3 regions of the Pseudonocardia sp. NPDC046786 genome follow, and region 1 is predicted to be linked to each of the others. Evidence: riboswitches for the same ligand, from Rfam matches in the RefSeq annotation. Region 1 holds a riboswitch; each other region holds the start of a gene.
What was found. A riboswitch is a leader RNA that binds a small molecule or an ion and turns the genes downstream of it on or off. The one in region 1 is predicted to bind cobalamin.
Positions count from the first base shown of each region.

Region 1 (6,114 bases):
GCACCGGCGGGACGACCAGCAACCGCCGCAGGAGAAGGAGTGGTCCGCTCACCCGGCCGGGATCAGCTGCGGCAGCACCGGCCGGACCTGCAGCGGATCCGGGGTGAACCCGGTCGCCCCGCGCAGCACCGCGGTGTTCAGCGGGTGCACCAGCATCACCCCGACCGCGTCCGCGGTGAGCATCCCGGCCGCCTCGGCGAACAGCTGCCGGCGCTGCGCCGGATCGACGGTGCCGTTCAGGCGCTCGACGAGCGCGTCGTAGGCGGGGCTGCAGTACTGGTCGATCGCGTAGCTGCCGGCGCAGGTGTAGTCCGAGGTGAGGGTGCTCGCCGCGTCCGGGAAGTCGGACAGGTAGCTGCGCGAGTTGAGGAACATGTCGTACTGCCCGGCGAGCACCTCGGGCTCCTGCGCCTCGTAGTTGCCGACGGTGACCTCGACCCGGATCCCGGCCTCGCCGAGCATCGCCTGCACCGCGTTCGCGAGGGTGGGCAGCTCCGGCCGGTTCGGGAAGGTCCACAGCTGCACGGTCAGCGGGTTCTCGGGGCCGTACCCGGCCTCGGCGAGCAGGGTCCGCGCCCGCTCGGCGTCGGCCCCGGCCGGCGGCTCGGTCGCCCCCCACGGGACGGCCGGCCCGAACAGGTCGGCGGCCGGTCGCGCGCTGCCCGCGAGCACCTGACCGGCCAGCACCGGCCGGTCGATCGCCTCGGTCACCGCCCGGCGCACCCGGACGTCGTCGAAGGGCGCGCGGGACTGGTTGAGCTGCAACGGCACCGTCCGCGCGCCCTCGTAGGCGACGACCTCGGCACCCGCCGAGCGGACCTGCTCCAGCTGCGCGGCGGGCAGCCCCTCGGCGAACTGGACGTCACCGGCCTGCACGGCGAGCGCCCTGGCCTGCGGGTCCTCGACGTAGCGGACGGTGATCCGGGCGGCACCGGCGGGCTCACCCCAGTAGTCGTCGTTGCGGAGCAGCTCCGCGGACTCCACACCGTTCACCGCGTCGAGCACCAGCGGTCCGGTTCCGGTGCGCAGGTAGTCGGGTGCGCCGCCGCCGGCGTACGCCGCCGGGGCGAGGATCGCGAGGTTGCCGCTGGACATCCGCAGCGGCATGACCGGGTCCGGCTCGGCGGTGCTGATCCGCACGGCGTCGGCGCCGTCGGCCTCGATCTCGAACCCGATGCCGCGGATCGACCGCGGGGGCGCCTCGACGCCCGCGACGTGGCGCAGCGCGGTGACCACGACCTCCGGGGTGAGCGGGGTGCCGTCGTGGAACGCGACGCCGGGGCGCAGGGTGAACCGCCACGTGTCGCCGTCCTGTTCCCAGCCGGTGGCGAGGCCGGGTGCGGCCGCGGCCTCGTCGTCCACCGTGGTCAGTGTCTCGGCGACGCCCAGGTAGCTGAGCAGCTTCCCGTCGTCGGCGTCGAAGGCGTAGTCGGAGCGGGGCGGGAACTGCAGCGCCACGGTCAGCGCACCGGCGGGATCGGGGGTCCCACCGCCCGATGGGGAGCCGCAGCCGGCCAGCAGCGCTGCGGCGGTGGTCAGGGCGGCCAGTACCCGCACGCCCGGGGTCGTCACGATCACCAGATGTGTCTACAGCTGCAGACCTGTTCAATCAATAGAACGTGTGGAATGCCCCCGCGGCGCCCACCGTGACGGCCGGTCCGGTGGAGCGCCGCGGGAGCGCACCGGCGTCAGCCGGTGGTCTGCGCCCGGACCCGGCGGGCCGCCGCGACCAGGTTGGTGAGCGCAGCGACGGTCTCCGGCTCACCGCGGGTCTTCAGCCCGCAGTCCGGGTTCGCCCAGAGCCGCTCCGGGCCGATGTGCCGCAGCGCCGCGGTGAGCTGGCCGGCGAGCTCGTCGATGTCGGGCACCTCGGGCGAGTGCACGTCGTAGACGCCCGGGCCGAGGCCGCGCGGGATGCCCGGCCCCAGGTCGGCGAGCACCTCCATCCGGGACCGGGCCGCCTCGACGGTGGTGACGTCGGCGTCCAGCCCATCGATCGCCCCGACCACCTCGCCGAACTCGGAGTAGCACAGGTGGGTGTGGATCTGAGTGCCGTCCACCACCCCGCCGGTGGACATGCGGAACGCGTCCACCGCCCACTCCAGGTACCCGGGACGGTCCCGCTCGTGCAGCGGCAGCAGCTCGCGCAGCGCGGGCTCATCCACCTGGATGATCCGGATCCCGGCCGCCTCCAGGTCGACGACCTCGTCGCGCAGGGCCAGCCCGACCTGCCGGGCGGTGTCGCCGAGCGGCTGGTCGTCGCGGACGAACGACCAGGCCAGGATCGTCACCGGTCCGGTCAGCATGCCCTTGACCGGCTTCTCCGACAGCGACTGCGCGTAGGTCGCCCACTCGACGGTGATCGGCCGGCCGGCACGGCGTGACACATCGGAGTGCAGGATCGGCGGCCGCACGCACCGCGAGCCGTAGGACTGCACCCAGCCGAACTCGGTGGTGGCGAAGCCGTCCAGGTTCTCGGCGAAGTACTGGACCATGTCGTTGCGCTCGGGCTCGCCGTGCACCAGCACGTCCAGCCCGATCTGCTCCTGCAGCGCCACCACGCGGGCGATCTCCCCGCGCATCCGCCCGGTGTACTCGGCATCGTCGATCCGGCCGGCCCGGTGGGCCGCCCGGTCCTTGCGGATCTCGGTGGTCTGCGGGAACGAGCCGATCGTGGTGGTCGGGACGTCGGGCAGGCCCAGCGCCTCGCGCTGCACCTTCGCCCGCACGTCGGCCGCGCCGCGCCGGTAGTGGTCGGCACCCAGCTCGGCCAGCCGGGACCGGACCGTCGCGTCCCGCCGAGCGGCCGCCGCGACCCGCTCCCGGGTCTCCCGTGCGGCGTCGAACTCGGCCGCGACCGCGGCCCGGCCCCCGTGCAGCGCCCGGCCGAGCAGCACCACCTCGTCGACCTTCTGCCGGGCGAAGGCGAGCATGTCGACGACGTCGGCGGGCAGCGACGTCTCCACCGACAGGTCGTAGGGGACGTGCAGCAGCGAGCACGACGTCGAGATCTCCACCCGGCCCGCGACGCCGACCAGCCGCGAGGCCGTGACCAGCGCGGCGTCCAGGTCGGTCCGCCACACGTTCCGGCCGTCGACGACACCGGCCAGCACCAGCTTGCCGCCGATCCCCTCGACGCCGTCGATCCCGTCCAGGTCGGACGCGCCGGCGACCAGGTCCAGCGCCAGCCCCTCGACCGCGGTCGAGGCGAGCACCGGCAGCGCCGGGCCGAGCTCGCCGAAGTAGGACGCGACCAGGATCTTCGGCCGGCGCGGCGCGGCCGCGAGCCGGTCGTAGGCCCGGCGCAGCGCGGCGATCTCGTCCTCGGAGCGGTCCGCGGCGAACGCCGGCTCGTCCAGCTGCACCCACTCGGCACCGGCGTCGGCCAGCTCGGCGAGCAGGTCCCGGTAGACCTCGACCAGCGGGCCGAGCAGGTCCAGCGGCCGGAACCCCTCGGGCGCACCCTCGGCGGGCTTCGAGAGCAGCAGCAGGGTCACCGGGCCGACCAGCACCGGGCGGGTCACGACGCCGGAGCGCAGCGCCTCCCGGAACTCCTCGAGCGCCGTGCGCGAGCCGGGCGCGAGCCGGGTCTCCGGGCCGATCTCGGGCACCAGGTAGTGGTAGTTCGTGTCGAACCACTTGGTCATCTCGCAGGCCGGCGCGCCGGTGCGGCCGCGGGCCATCGCGAACATCCGCTGCAGCGGGTCGGTGATGCCGGCGAAGCGCTCCGGGACGGCGCCGACGGCGAGCGCGGTGTCCAGGACGTGGTCGTAGAACGAGAACGTGTTGCCGGGGACCTGGTCCAGTCCCGCGTCCCGCAGCGTGGTCCAGGTGTCGCGGCGCAGACCGGCCGCCACCTCGTGCAGCGCGGAGACGTCGGACCGGCCGGCCCAGAACGCCTCGGTCGCGCGCTTCAGCTCCCGGTGCGGCCCGATCCTGGGGTACCCCAGCACGGTGCTGCCGGTGGTGGACACGGATGACACAGGTTTCGCCATGGTCACAGCCCTCTCTCCTCGCGAGCGCGGTGGAGGACCCGTCACCGCCGGAGAGGGGCACGACGGCACGGTCCGGGCGGGCCCGCACCGGACGCGCGATGGCGCCGGCGGGCACGGTGGTCACCCGGTCGTCCGCTGGGCCCTCCCTCGAGGCCACGGATCCGCGCACGCCGGTCGGCGCGCGCACCGGCGGCAGGTATTCGGACTCGTGGGCGCCGTGCTCGTGCCTACCGGCCGTCGCTTCCCGGGTCGGTTCCCAGTGCTGATGACGACTGTCGTTCCCACTCACCGCTGCGGGGCAGTCCCGGATTCACACCGGGTTCCCTGTTGTCCCGTGCCGGCCCCCGCGGGGACCGGCACGAACCGTCGGCGGACCGACCATAACCCACCGGACGCGATCGGCGGACTGTTGCCTTCTCCTCACTGTTGCCATACTCTGGCAACACGTTCGCCCTCCCCGCTCGGGGTCGAGGGCGACCTATCCCTGCACCCCTCCGTTCAGACGGGTTTCCTGCCTGGTCTGCCGAGGAGTAATCGCGATCACCTCTGTGCCCGGGGCCACAACCGGTCCTAGCGTGCGGCTCGACCCATCCGCCTGCCGCAGAAAGGGCTGACATGCAGGTAGACGAGCTGCTCAAGCCGTTCCCCATCAAGGAGTTCCACCCGTTCCCCAGGGCGCTGCTGGGTCCCGGCTCGCACGAGCTCATCGGCCCGGAGGCCCTCAAGCTGGGCTTCAAGAAGACCCTGGTCATGACGTCCGGCCTGCGCGGCACCGACATCGTCCACAAGATCGTCGAGTCGATGAAGTACCACGGCCTCGAGGTCGTCGTGTACGACCAGGTCGAGTCGAACCCCAAGGACTACAACGTCATGGACGCTGTGGGCCTCTACCAGCAGAACAAGTGCGACTCGTTCGTCTCCATCGGCGGCGGCTCCTCGCACGACGCCTGCAAGGGCGCGCGCGTCTCGGTCGCCCACGACGGCCGCAACGTCAACGAGTTCGAGGGCTTCAACAAGTCCGAGAACCCGGCGAACCCGCCGCACATCGCGGTCTCGACGACGGCCGGCACCGGCTCCGAGACCTCCTGGGCGTACGTGATCACCGACACCACGACGGACCCGGACAACCCGCACAAGTACGTCGCGTTCGACGACGCCTCGGTCACCACCCTGGCGATCGACGACCCGGTGCTCTATTACGACTGCCCGATCGACTACACCGCGCAGTGCGGCTTCGACGTGCTCGCGCACGCCTCCGAGCCCTACGTGTCCCGGCTGAACTTCCAGCCGTCGCTGGGCAACGCGCTGCACGCCATCAAGCTGACCTCGCAGAGCCTGCGCCAGGCCGTGTGGAACGGCCAGGACCTGGCCGGCCGCGAGGGCATGATGTACGCGCAGTACATCGCCGCGCAGGCGTTCAACTCCGGTGGCCTGGGGATCATCCACTCGATCTCGCACGCGGTGTCGGCCTTCTACGACACCCACCACGGCCTGAACAACGCCATCGCGCTGCCGCGGGTGTGGGCGTTCAACATGCCGGTCGCCTACGAGCGGTTCGCCGACATCGCCGAGGCGATGGGCATCGACACCAGCGGCATGACCAAGCCGCAGGCCGCCGACGCCGCGCTCGCCGCGTCCATCCGGCTGCTGCGCGACGTGGGCATCCCGGAGAAGTTCGCCGATGTCAAGCAGGACACCTACTCGAAGAACCGGCTCGGGGTCGGCCCGACCAAGTTCTACGAGAACGCGCCGACCATCATCGGCGACGCGGCGGACGTCGACCGGATCACCAACCACGTCCTGGGTGACGCCTGCACCCCGGGCAACCCGAAGGAGTGCACCTTCGAGACCGTCCGCCCGGTCGTCGAGCACTCCATCAACGGCGACCTGGACGACCTGCTCACCTGATCGTCCGATCAGCCCGACCCGTTCGCGCCTGCGGGCCCACTCCGTGCGAGGTCATACTCGCCACGGGTGGGCCCGTCGGCTGCGCGGCCCGCCGCACCCACCTCCGGTGCGGCCTGTGAAGGAGATTCCCAGCGTGACTCCCGTTCCCGGCTCCACGAGCGCTGAGAGCCCCGTCCCGAACACGGCGCCGTTCGAGTCCGTCGACGAGGTC
Region 1 is NZ_JBEYYF010000011.1:139,611-145,724, forward strand. It holds gene ABZ881_RS16065 (ABC transporter permease) at 1-52, opposite strand, end outside; gene ABZ881_RS16070 (ABC transporter substrate-binding protein) at 49-1,578, opposite strand; gene metE (5-methyltetrahydropteroyltriglutamate--homocysteine S-methyltransferase) at 1,689-3,995, opposite strand; cobalamin riboswitch at 4,186-4,351, opposite strand; gene mdo (NDMA-dependent methanol dehydrogenase) at 4,611-5,903, shown strand; gene ABZ881_RS16085 (MoxR family ATPase) at 6,037-6,114, shown strand, end outside.

Region 2 (6,114 bases), on a different contig from region 1:
CCCGGCGCCGTAGGTGCCCGGCTTGGACCCGAAGATCCGGGTGCGGGCCCGGCGGTCGTCGCCGTGCCGCTCGCGGTCGGCGAGCACGTGCGCGCGGACGAAGTTCTGCTCCGGCGTCTCGTCCAGCTCGGCGACCAGCTTCACCGCGTCGTCGAGCAGGGCCAGGACGTGCGGGAACGCGTCCCGGAAGAACCCGGAGATGCGGACGGTGACGTCGACCCGGGGGCGGCCCAGCTCGTCGAGCCCGATCACCTCGAGATCGCGGACCCGGCGCGACGCGTCGTCCCACACCGGGCGGACGCCGAGCAGCGCGAACACCTCGGCGACGTCGTCGCCGGAGGTCCGCATCGCGCTGGTCCCCCACACCGACAGGCCGACCGAGCGCGGGTACTCGCCGTGGTCGGCGCGGTAGCGCTCGACCAGCGACTCGGCCATCGCCTGCCCGGTCTCCCAGGCCAGCTTCGACGGGACGGCCTTCGGGTCGACCGAGTAGAAGTTCCGGCCGGTCGGCAGCACGTTCACCAGTCCGCGAAGCGGCGAGCCGGACGGGCCGGCCGGGATGAAGCCGCCGTCCAGGGCGTGCAGCACCCGGTCCAGCTCGTGCGCGGTGGCGTCCAGCCGGGGCACCACCTCGACGGCGGCGAAGCGCAGCACCGCACGCACCGCGCCGTCGTCGACGCCGGGGAGTGCCGCCGCCGCAGCGGGCCGGACGGCCGGACCGGCAGTACCGGCGGTACCGCCAGTACCGCAGTGCTCGGCGGCGACGTCGTCGACCGCTCCCGGATCCCAGTCCCGGGCCTCCATCCCGGCGACCAGCGCGCGGGCGACGGTCTCGACGGCGTCCGTTCGGGCACCGGTCTCGGAGCCGTCCTCGACCAGCCCGAGCGCCTGCCGCAGCCCGGGCACGGACTGCTCGCCGCCCCACATCTGCCGGGCCCGCAGCACGGCGAGCACCAGGTCGATCCGCTGCTCACCGGCCGGGGCGAGAGCCAGCACGTGCAGGCCGTCCCGGATCTGCACGTCCTTGATCTCGCAGAGCCAGCCGTCGACGTGCATCAGCATGTCGTCGAAGACGTCCTCGTCCGGGCGCTCCTCCAGGCCCAGGTCGTGGTGCATCTTCGCGGCCGTCATCAGCGTCCAGATCTGCTGGCGGATCGCGGGCAGCTTCGCCGGGTCGAGCGCGGAGATGTTGGCGTGCTCGTCGAGCAGCTGCTCCAGCCGGGCGATATCGCCGTAGCTCTCGGCCCGGGCCATCGGCGGGATGAGGTGGTCGACCAGGGTGGCGTGCGCCCGGCGCTTGGCCTGGGTGCCCTCCCCCGGGTCGTTCACCAGGAACGGGTAGATCAGCGGCAGGTCGCCGAGCACGGCGTCGGTGCCGCAGGACGCCGACATGCCCAGTGTCTTGCCCGGCAGCCACTCCAGGTTCCCGTGCTTGCCGATGTGCACGATCGCGTGCGCGCCGAACCCGCCGTCGGACTCCGGCGCCGCCAGCCAGCGGTACGCGGCCAGGTAGTGGTGCGACGGCGGCAGGTCCGGATCGTGGTAGATCGCGACCGGGTTCTCCCCGAACCCGCGCGGCGGCTGCACGATCAGCGTGACGTTCCCGCTGCGCAGCGCGGCGACGACGATGTGGTCGTCGTGCACGTACAGCTCGCCCGGCGGCTCGCCCCAGTGCTCGACGACGCCGTCGCGGAGGTCCTGCGGAAGCGTGCCGAACCAGCTGCGGTAGGTCGAGGCGGAGATCCGGATCGGGTTCCCGGCGAGCTTCTCCTCGGTGAGCCAGTCCGGGTCCTGCCCGCCGGCCTCGATCAGCGCGTGCATCAGCGCGTCGCCGTCGCCTGCCTCGACACCCGGGAACCCGCCGGTCTCGTACCCGGCGGCGGCCATCGTGCGCAGCAGCGCGACCGTCGAGGCCGGGGTGTCCAGACCGACCGCGTTCCCGATCCGGGCGTGCTTGGTCGGGTACGCCGACAGCATCAGCACGATCTTCTTGTCGGCGTTCGGGATCCGGCCGAGGTTGGCGTGGTTGACCGCGATCCCGGCGACCCGGGCGGCCCGCTCGGGGTCCGGGACGTAGACGGACAGGCCGTCGTCGTCGGTCTCCTTGAACGAGAACGGGACGGTGATCAGCCGGCCGTCGAACTCGGGGACGGCGACCTGGGTGGCGACGTCGAGCGGGGACAGGCCGTCGTCGTTGGACTCCCAGGTCTCCCGGGACGAGGTCAGGCACAGGCCCTGCAGGATCGGGACGTCGAGCGCGGCCAGCTCGGTGACGTCCCACTCCTCGTCCTCGCCGCCGGCCTGCGCGGACGCCGGCTTGGTGCCGCCCGCGGCGAGCACGGTGACGACCATCGCGTCGGCGCCACGCAGCCGCTCCAGCAGCCCGGCCGGGGCCTGGCGCAGCGAGGCGCACCAGATCGGCAGCGGTGTCGCGCCCTTCGCGGAGATCGCGTCGCAGAGCGCCTCGACGTAGGCGGTGTTCCCGGCCAGGAACTGCGCCCGGTAGAAGAGCACCGCCACGGTGGGTCCGGTCCCGATCCCGGTGCCGGTGCCGGTGCCGGTGTCGGGGCGGTCCAGCACGCCCCACTCGGGCAGCTCCACCGGCGGCGCGAAGCCCTCGCCGGTGAGCAGCACCGTGTCGGACAGGAACGCGTGCAGCTGCCGCAGGTTCTCGGTGCCGCCCTGCGCGAGGTAGGTGTGCGCCTCGGCGGCGACGCCGGCGGGCACGGTGGAGAGCTCCATCATCTCCGCGTCCGGCGCCATCTCACCGCCCAGGCAGACCAGCGGCGTGGACCGGGCCCGCAGCAGGTCCAGGCCCTCCTCGAAGTAGCGGTAGCCGCCGAGCACCCGGACGACGACGACGTCGGCCGCGTCGGCCATCGCGGCCAGCTCGTCGAGCAGCACCCGGTTCGGGTTGGCGAGGCGGTAGTCCGCCCCGCCGGCGCGGGCGGAGAGCAGGTCGGTGTCCGAGGTGGACAGGAGCAGGATCACCGGGCGGTCCCGGTGCGGGGCGTGCGGGCGCGCGTCATCGGCGTACCTTCCTCGGGATCCTCGTCCCGGACGGAGGTGGCGCGGCGGATGGGGCCAGTGTCTGGCTGCCCCGGCGGTCCACGAGGGTCCGCAGGGATCACAGTGGCGGGACCGCGCCGGACTCGCACCGGCTTCCTGATCCCACCCGCCGTCTTCGGTTGTCCGATCACCTTCCGCAACGGGCCGGTCCCCCGTCAAGGAACCGTGCACCGCCGTGGCGCTCGGCACGGGTGCCGCCGGTCACCCCGGCCGTCGTGGCGGGCGCCGCTGGAGGCCGGTCTGCTCACCCGGACAGGAGATCGCCCTGCGGGATCGGTCGTGGGCCGATCCCCTCCGGCAGGGCGGTCGATGGGGCGTCCAGCCAGAACACGTGCCGGCCCCCGCTCGAGACCGTGACCCCGTACCGGTCGGTGTCGGGTGAGCCGAGCTGCCGCCAGATCCCGGCGAGCGTCTCGACGCGGCCCCACAGCCGACGGGGCCCACCCTGGGCGACGGTGGAGGCGTCGTCGGTGAGCTGCGCCCAGGAGCCGTCGCCGGAGTAGAGAGACCGGACTCCGGTCATGAGCATCTCGACCTCGGGCAGGTCGATCCCGACGAGGGTGCGCAGAACTGGCCGGTCCAGCTCGTCGGGATGGTCCGCGACGTCGCGGACCGTGGTGCGCTCGTCGTGGGCCCGGACGTGCGGCCCGGCCGCGGGGTCGCGCAGCGGATGGTCCGGATCGGGGCGCATCCACATGAAGTGTCCGGGACGGCCGGTGAACCGACCCGACACGTGCTCGGGGTCGCTCCTGTCGAGCACGATGAGCCCGCTGCTGGACTCGCTGCGCAGGTCGACCACGATCCGGCCGCCGTCGGCGAGCTGGGACACCCACGCACCGGGGACCCGGGGCGCGCCGCAGGTGGCGATGATGCGGTCGGACGGCGCCCCATGCGGGACCCCGACGGCGCCGTCACCGGTCACCACCGTCGGGCGCAGACCTGCTGCAGCGAGGCGCTCGCGGGCGGTCGCGGCCGGGTCGGGGTGCAGCTCGACGGTGGTGACCCGCTCGGCGCCCACCAGCCCGCGCAGAGGATCGCGGCGTCGTAGCCGGTGGCCGTGCCGATCTCCAGGACGCGGGCAGCAGGGCCATCGCTCCACCCTCTCGCGCTCCCGCGCCGAACAGCGGGATCGCCGCATCATCGCGCCGAGCGACGACGACCGCGGAGGTTCCGGCGGATCTGCGCCGGACGCGCCCGGGGTTCCGGCCGCCCCGGGGAGGACTCGCCGCCCGCTGACCCCGTCGGGGGACTCCCCGGTGCGCCTGCTTGCCCGGACCCGTACCCCGGTCGACGCTCTCCCGGCACGACCCACCTCCACCGGCGGGAGCCACCGTGACCCGACGCATCCTCACCGTGCTGCTCGGCACGGTGCTGGTCACGGCGCTCACCCTGCCCGCGGCGCAGGCGGCGGTGCCGGACGTCCTCGCCGATCGGGCGTACATCGGCGTCTCGGTCGCCACCGTGTGGACCTCCCCCACCAGCCCCCGGGAGATGGACCGCTCCGCCGTCGCCGCGCCGGCCGACCCGGCAGCCTGGCTCGGTTCGATGACCGCCGCCGACCGGCGCGAGCTGACCACCGCGTCCCGCACCCAGACCCAGGTCCTCTACGGCGCCCCGGTGCAGGTGCTGGAGCGCCGGGACGACTGGACCCGGGTCGCGGTCCCCGGCCAGCCCAGCGCGAAGTACGACCGCGGCTATCCGGGCTGGATCCCGTCCGCCCAGCTCACCACCGGTGTCGCGTTCGCCGGGCTCACCGCGGCGCTGCCCGCGGGCACCGTCGACGAGGTCGCCACCACCTGGCTCTACGCCGAGGAGACGCGCACCGAGCGGCTCCGCGAGATCAGCGCGGGCACCCGGCTGCCGGTGCTCTCCGGCGACTCCGGCGGCGTGCAGGTGTCGCTGCCCGGCGGCGGCACCGCCTGGATCGACGCGGCGCACCTGCGGATCGGCGGGCCGGGACCGGCGACCGGAGAGGACCTGGTCGGCACCGCGCGGCTGTTCCTGGACCGGCCCTACCTGTGGGGCGGCCGCTCCGGGTTCGCGCCGGACTGCTCCGGGCTGACCGGGCTGGTGCACGAGCTGCACGGGATCACGATCGGCCGGGACGCGTCCGACCAGGCGATCGGCGGCCGGGCCGTCGGGAAGGACGACCTGCGGCCCGGCGACCTGCTGTTCTGGAACTCGCCCGCCACCCACGTCGCGATCTACGCGGGCGACGGGCAGATGATCGAGGCGTTCGACGCGTCCACCCCGGTGCGGGTCACCCCGGTCCGGTTCGACGACAGCTACGCCGGGGCGCGCAGGCACCTGCCCGACCCGGCCTGACCTGGTCCGCGCCCGGCGTGTGACCGATGCCGCCGCCCCGCGCGGGCGCCCCGCGGGTCCCGGTGTGCCTACAGTGACCGGCGTGCCGACGACCGCCCGTACCCGCGCCGACGCCTGCCCGGGCGTCGTGTCGCCGCATCTCGCGGCGGACGGCGCGCTGGCCAGGGTCCGGCTGCCCGGCGGCGTGGCCCCCGCGCCGGCGCTGCGCGCGGTCGGGGCGCTCGCCGCCCGGGCCGGTGACGGATCGGTGCACCTCACCTCGCGCGGGAACCTGCAGCTGCGCGGCCTCGATCCGGCCGATCCGCGGCCGGTCCGGGAGCTCGCCGAGGCCGGGCTGCTGCCCTCGACCACCCACGAGCGGGTCCGGAACATCCTGGCCTCGCCGCTGTCCGGGATCACCGGCGGACTCGCCGACGTGCGCGGGCTGGCCGCCGCGCTGGACCGCGGGCTGTGCGCCCGGCCGGGGCTCGCCCGGCTGTCCGGCCGGTTCCTGTTCGCCCTCGACGACGGCCGCGGCGACGTCGCCGGCGAGCGGCCCGACCTGTGCTGGCGGGCCACCTCCCCGGACGACGGCGAGCTCGTCGTCGCCGGGACCGGGACCGGCCTGGTCAGCCCCCGGGCCGGCGCCCCCGCCCTGCTGCTGGACGCCGCGCAGGCGTTCCTGACCCTGGACACCGGCACCTGGCGCACCGCCGAGCTCCACGACGCCCCCGACCGGAT
Region 2 is NZ_JBEYYF010000007.1:202,978-209,091, forward strand. It holds gene cobN (cobaltochelatase subunit CobN) at 1-2,991, opposite strand, end outside; cobalamin riboswitch at 3,065-3,211, opposite strand; gene ABZ881_RS11530 (hypothetical protein) at 3,314-4,087, opposite strand; gene ABZ881_RS11535 (C40 family peptidase) at 4,402-5,394, shown strand; gene ABZ881_RS11540 (precorrin-3B synthase) at 5,477-6,114, shown strand, end outside.
Region 2: linked by a shared signal. The riboswitch ahead of cobN (cobaltochelatase subunit CobN) and the one ahead of metE (5-methyltetrahydropteroyltriglutamate--homocysteine S-methyltransferase) in region 1 are both predicted to bind cobalamin.

Region 3 (6,114 bases), on a different contig from region 1:
GCCCGATCTCGTGGCCCTGCTGGACGCGCACGAGCGCGAGCGGATGGCGGCGCTGCGCCGCGCCGGGGACCGGGCCCGTTACCTGGCCGCGCACGCGTTGGCCCGGCTGGTGCTGGCGGAGCACCTGGGCGCCGATCCGGCGTCGATCGACATGGACCGCACCTGCCGCTGCGGGAAGCCGCACGGCAAGCCGCGACTCGCCGGGCACGGCGACGCCGCCCCCGGCTTCTCGCTGACCCACTCCGGCGCGCTGGTCGGGGTGGCGCTGGGGCCCGGCCCGGTCGGCGTCGACGTCGAGCAGCACCGCGAGCTGACCGGGCTGGAGGGGCTGGCCCGGCACGCACTGTCCCCCGGCGAGCGCGAGCGGGGACTGCCCGGCCCGGCCGGGTTCCTGGTCACCTGGACCCGCAAGGAGGCCCTGCTCAAGGCCACCGGCGACGGGCTGTCCGCGCCGATGGACGCCATCACGCTGTCCGCGCCCGGCGACCCGGCGCGGGTCCTGCACTGGCCGGACGCGACCGGCTCGTGGTGGCTCGCCGACATCGACACCCCGCACCCGGACCATCCCGGAGCCGTCGCCGGCGCCGGTGCCGACGTGCCGCTGATCACGGTCTCCGACGGCGACGCGGTCCTGTCGGTGGTCCGGGGCACCATGGGCGGGTGAGCTCGCCGGACCGGCCGGGCGCGACCGGGGCGCGCTGGGTGCTGCACCTCGACATGGACGCGTTCTTCGCCTCCGTCGAGCAGCTGACCCGGCCCACCCTCGCCGACCGTCCGGTGCTGGTCGGCGGGGCGGGGCCGCGCGGCGTCGTCGCGGGCGCCAGCTACCAGGCGCGGGTGTTCGGGGCGCGCTCGGCGATGCCGATGGGGCAGGCCCGGCGGCGCTGCCCGCACGCCACCGTGCTGCCGCCCCGGTTCCCGCTGTACAAAGCGGTCTCGGACGAGGTGATGGCGGTGCTCGCCGAGTTCTCGCCGGTCCTCGAACCGGTCTCGGTGGACGAGGCGTTCATCGAGCCCCCGGCGCTGGCCGGCGCCTCGCCGGACACCGTGCGGGACTTCGGCACCCGGCTGCGCGCGGCGGTCCGGGAGCGGACCGGGCTGCCCGCCTCGGTCGGCGCGGGCTCCGGCAAGCAGATCGCCAAGATCGCCTCCGAGCTGGCGAAGCCGGACGGGCTGCGGGTCGTCGCGCACGCCGAGCAGGGCGCCGTGCTCGATCCGCTGCCGGTGCGCTCGCTGTGGGGCATCGGGCCGGTGTCCGGCGAGGCGCTGCGCCGGATCGGGATCGAGACGATCGGCCAGCTCGCCGCGATGGACGGCCGGGAGGTCACCGGGGTGCTGGGCACGGCGATGGGCACCGAGCTGCACCGCCTGGCCCGCGGGATCGACGACCGGCCGGTCGCCCCGCGCGGCGCGGCCAAGCAGATCAGCGCCGAGACCACCTTCGACACCGACCTGACCGCGATGTCCGCGGTGCACGCCGCCGTCGAGTCGATCTGCGTGGCGGTGCACCGCAGGCTGGTCGCCGACGGCCGGGCCGCGCGCACCGTCACCGTCAAGGCGCGCACCGGCGACTTCGTCACCCACACCCGGTCGGAGACGACACCGTTCCCCAGCCGGGACCTCGCCACGCTGGTCGCGGTGGCCCGCCGGCTCGCCGACACCGCGGTCGGCGAGGGCGGGGTGCGGCTGCTCGGGGTGTCGGTGTCGGGCTTCGGCGAGGAGCCGCCGCTGGCCCTGTTCGACGCGGTGCCCTCGGCACAGGGGTGGCGCGCGGCCCCGGTGGACCCGGACGGCACGGGACCGGGCAGGGCGGCCCCGGGAGGCGAGGCCCCCGGCACAGCGGCCCCGAGCGGCGCTGCGGCCGGGCGGATGAGCACGCCGGTGGCGGTCGAGGAGCCGGCGGGGCACCCGGCGGTGCCCGGGGAGGAGCCGGCCGGCCGGGCGGCTCCCGGGGAGCCGCCCGGCGACGACCGGCCGTGGCGGGCCGGCGACGACGTCGGCCATCCCGAACACGGCCACGGCTGGGTACAGGGCGCCGGGCACGGCCGGGTCACCGTCCGGTTCGAGACCGCGCTGACCGGGCCGGGCCGCACCCGCACGCTGGACGCCGCCGATCCGCAGCTGACCCGCGCCGATCCGCTCCTGAGCTGGCGGCCGGCCGGGTGAACCGGCCGGACCGGGCCCGGCCGATCAGCGGACCCGGCCGATCAACGCTCAGCCGACCAGCGGGCTCGGCCGACCGGCGCTCTGCTGACCAGGCTCGGCCGACCGGCGCTCAGCCGATCAGCGGGCTCCGGTGCGGCGGGGCGACCCGGGTGCCCGCGGCGACCCGGATCCCGAGTCCGGGTGCGGTGCGGGCGAGGCCGTCGAGCACCGCGCCCAGCGCGACGTCAGCGGCGGGCTCGCCCGCCACCAGCAGCACCCCGTTGCCGGCCGGGTGGTCGCCGGCCCAGGCGGTGATCCGGCCGACCGCGTCGCGCGGGGAGATCCGTTCGACCCGCCACGCCTCGGCGTAGAACAGGGCCACCGACTCCGGCCCGCGGGGGAACGTGAAGACGGTGTCGGCGTCCGCGAGCAGGCCCTCCAGCCCGTGCCCGGCCGACTCACCGGCCGGCTCGGTGCCGAGAACGACCAGGGTGGGGAGCGGGTCGACGCTCATCGCAATGTCCTCCTCGAGGGTCCGCGCCCTCAACAGTGGGAACTCCTGCGACGACGGCCAGTCTCCTGGCTCCCGGATCGACGCGCTCCCCCGCCTTCCCACCCTCGCCGGGCAGTGGCCTGCGGGGTGGGGAGCGCTCCCCGGTGACAGTGGCGGGACCGCGCCGGACTCGCACCGGCTTCCTGCACCGTCGTCCGGGTCAGCCCATCACGAGCCGGTCGGGGGGTCAACAACGAGTGACGGTGACGCCTGCCCGGCGGCGAGGTCCCGCACCACCGGGACCAGCGCACCGGCCAACCGCCGGTGCGAGTCCGCATCGAGATGGCAGCCGGCTATCCCGGTCCGGGTGATCGGGGCCGCATCGAGGAACGCGTGACCACCGGCGGCCGCCAGCGCGCGCAGCGGCCCGGCGAGCCGTCGTGACGCGGCGGCCGAGGCCGCGTCGTAGCCCCCGGGGGGCATCGACGCGACGAACCGCTCGGCGGTCCCGTCCATCGGCGGCGGCGCGACGACCACGAACCGCGGCGCCGGCAGCCCGAGCGTCGCCGCGGACCCGGCCGGATGGTCCAGGTAGCGGCCGAGCGCGCGGGCGACGTCGTCCGGGGTGCGGGCGTAGCGGGTCCGCAGGTCGTTCGTGCCGAGCATCAGGACGATCACGTCCAGCGGCAGGTGGCTGTCCACGCAGGCGGTGAAGTAGCCCGGCGCGGCCGGGCCGGCCGAGGATCGTGTCCTGGAGATCGGTGGTGCGCCCGGGGAGCCCCTCCTCGACGACGTCGTGACCGGCGCCGAGCAGCTGCTGCAGCACCCCCGGCCAGCGCACGCCGGCGGCGTACCTGGCCCGCTCCCCGGGACGATCCCGTAGGTGTTGGAGTCGCCGAAGCACAGCACCCGGGAGGAGCCGGGCACGGTCGTCACGGCCGGGGCTCCGGCGCCGGCCTGCGCCCGGGAGGGATCACCAACAGGCAGGCCAGCGCGGTCACCAGGGACAGCCCGGACGCGACCGTGAAGGCCGCGGCGCAGCCCTGCACGGTGGCCTCCGCCCCGCCACCGGCGGCGACGGCGACGGCGACCGTCGCGGCGACGGTGGACAGCGCCGCCGTGCCGAGCGAACCGCCGAGCTGCTGCATGACGTTGGTGGTGGCCGGGGCGACCCCGACCTGGTCGGCGGGCAGGTCGCGGGTGGCGCTGCTCATCGAGGTGCTGGAGGTCATGCCCTGGCCGACGCCGGACACGATCAGTGCGGGCAGCAGCCCGGTGGAGTAGCCGGTCCCGGTGTCGATCAGGGCGAGCACGGCCAGCGCGGGTGGACTGGGACATGTGGGGGTCTCCGCTCAGCTGAACACCGTCCGGAGTAGCGCGACCGCGCGCTCCACGTGGGGCAACGGGGAGTCGCCGGCGTCGGTCGAGCGCGCCCAGTTCTCCATGCCGGTGCGGACGGCGGCCATCGCCATCGAGGCGATCAGCACCGGGAGCTGCGGATCGACGTCGGGGCCCATCCGCAGCGCGGCGGCGTCGGCGAGCCTGCGGGTGGAGGACCGGCGTCACGGTCCGACGGGGGCCTCCAGCCCGGCGACCGGGCCGATCACCACGATCGCGGGCGGGCTGACCTCCTCCGCGGCGGCGACCTCGGCGGCCGTCGCCAGGGTCGCCCGCACGGTCCGCTGGATCCGGGTGGTGCCGTCCTGCACGATCAGCACCGGGGTCGCCGGGTCGCGGCCGTGCTCGACGAGGACCTCGGCGAACCGGCCGAGCCGCTCCACCGCCATCATCAGCACGATGGTGCCGGTCATCCGGCCGAGCGCCGTCCAGTCGGTGAGGCTGCGCGGGTCCTCCGGCGCGACGTGCCCGGAGACGACGACGATCTCGTGCGCCACCCCGCGGTGCGTCACCGGTGTCCCGGCGACGGCGGGCGCGGCGAACGCGCTGGTGATGCCCGGGACGACGGTGACCGGCACCCCGGCAGCGGCGCACGCCTGCACCTCCTCGAACCCGCGGCCGTAGACGAACGGGTCGCCGCCCTTGAGCCGCACCACGAACTTCCCGGCCCTGGCATGCTCCACCAGCAGCTCGTTGATCTTCTCCTGGGTCATCGCCCGGCCGTACGGAATCTTCGAGGCGTCGATGACCTCGACGTCCGGCGGGAACTCGTCCATCAGGTCGCGCGGGCCGAGCCGGTCGGTGACGACGACCTGGGCCCGGGACAGCAGCCGCCGCCCGCGGACGGTGATCAGCTCCGGATCGCCGGGGCCGCCGCCGACCAGCGCGACACCCGGCTGCGGGGGCTCCGCGCTCTCGTCGACGACGCCGGACTGCAGCGCCTCGACCAGCGCGGTGCGGACCGCCGCCGAACGCCGGTGCGCGCCCCGGGCCAGCACGCCGACGGTCAGCCCGTCGTGCGCGCCGGTGGCCGGGGTGACCGCGGTGCCCCGGGCCCCGTCGTCGGCGCGGACGCAGAACACCCGGTCCCGCTCCGCCTCCGCGGTGACCGCCCCGTTCACCGCCGCGTCGTCGGTCGCGGCGATCGCGTACCAGGCGCCTGCCAGGTCACCCTCGGCGTAGCGGCGGGCGGTCCAGGTGATCTCACCGGCCGACACCATGCCCTCGACGGCCGGGGTGACCTCGGGCGACACCACCTCGACCAGCGCCCCGGCCGCGATCAGCCGGGCGACCCGGCGCTGGGCGACCTGCCCCCCGCCGACCACGACGACGCGCCGGCCGGACAGGTCCAGACCGACCAGGTACTGCTCGTGCTGCGCGCTCAACGACGATCCTCTCCCGGGCGCTCCGTGCCCATCCCCCGGCGGCCCGTCCCCGGTGCCCCGTGCCCGCCCCGGCGGTGCGTGCCCGGTCCGGTGAACCCCGGCTCCCGTGCGGCGGCGGTCGAGGATAACGAGCCGGACGCCCTCGGCAGGCCCCGCGGAGGCCAAACCCACACCGGACCACCCATACCCCGCCCCAGCCCCGGCCCCGGCAGCCGCGCGGGCACGGGCCACGGCACGCGGCGCGCAGCCGCACCCGGCCACCGCCACCGCCCTGGCCACGATTCGCACGGGATGGCTGCGTTCGCACGGCATCGGATCCCGTGCGAACGCAGCGAACCCGTGCGGCTGGCGGGGCGAGGCCGGGTGCCGGGGGGGGGGAGGAGGGCCGGGCAGGTGGCGGCGCCGGGGGCGAGGGCGTGAACGGATCCAGGGGCGGCGCGGGATTCGAGGCAGGAGCGGCTCGGGGGGCCGGGGACCGTGCGACCGCCACGGTCACTCCCCGGCCCGCGGTCTTGGGCACCAGCAGCACCGCGCCGGGGCCGGCCGCCAGCAGCGCCGCGGCCTCGGCGACCGCGGGCGTCCCGGTGGCGGCGGCGACCAGATCGCTGGGGGTCGGCACCGGAACCCGGGCGAGCTGCTCGGCGGTGAAACCGCGCGGGATGCGCGGCGTGACGGCCTGCAGCAGCCCCGGCT
Region 3 is NZ_JBEYYF010000003.1:290,889-297,002, forward strand. It holds gene ABZ881_RS05230 (4'-phosphopantetheinyl transferase superfamily protein) at 1-664, shown strand, start outside; gene ABZ881_RS05235 (DNA polymerase IV) at 661-2,166, shown strand; gene ABZ881_RS05240 (hypothetical protein) at 2,276-2,659, opposite strand; cobalamin riboswitch at 2,697-2,893, opposite strand; gene ABZ881_RS05245 (hypothetical protein) at 2,867-3,340, opposite strand; gene ABZ881_RS05250 (hypothetical protein) at 3,571-3,951, opposite strand; partial or broken gene ABZ881_RS05255 (TetR family transcriptional regulator) at 3,991-4,173, opposite strand; gene cobA (uroporphyrinogen-III C-methyltransferase) at 4,201-5,421, opposite strand; partial or broken gene ABZ881_RS05265 (cobalamin biosynthesis protein) at 5,912-6,114, opposite strand, start outside.
Region 3: linked by a shared signal. The riboswitch ahead of ABZ881_RS05240 (hypothetical protein) and the one ahead of metE (5-methyltetrahydropteroyltriglutamate--homocysteine S-methyltransferase) in region 1 are both predicted to bind cobalamin.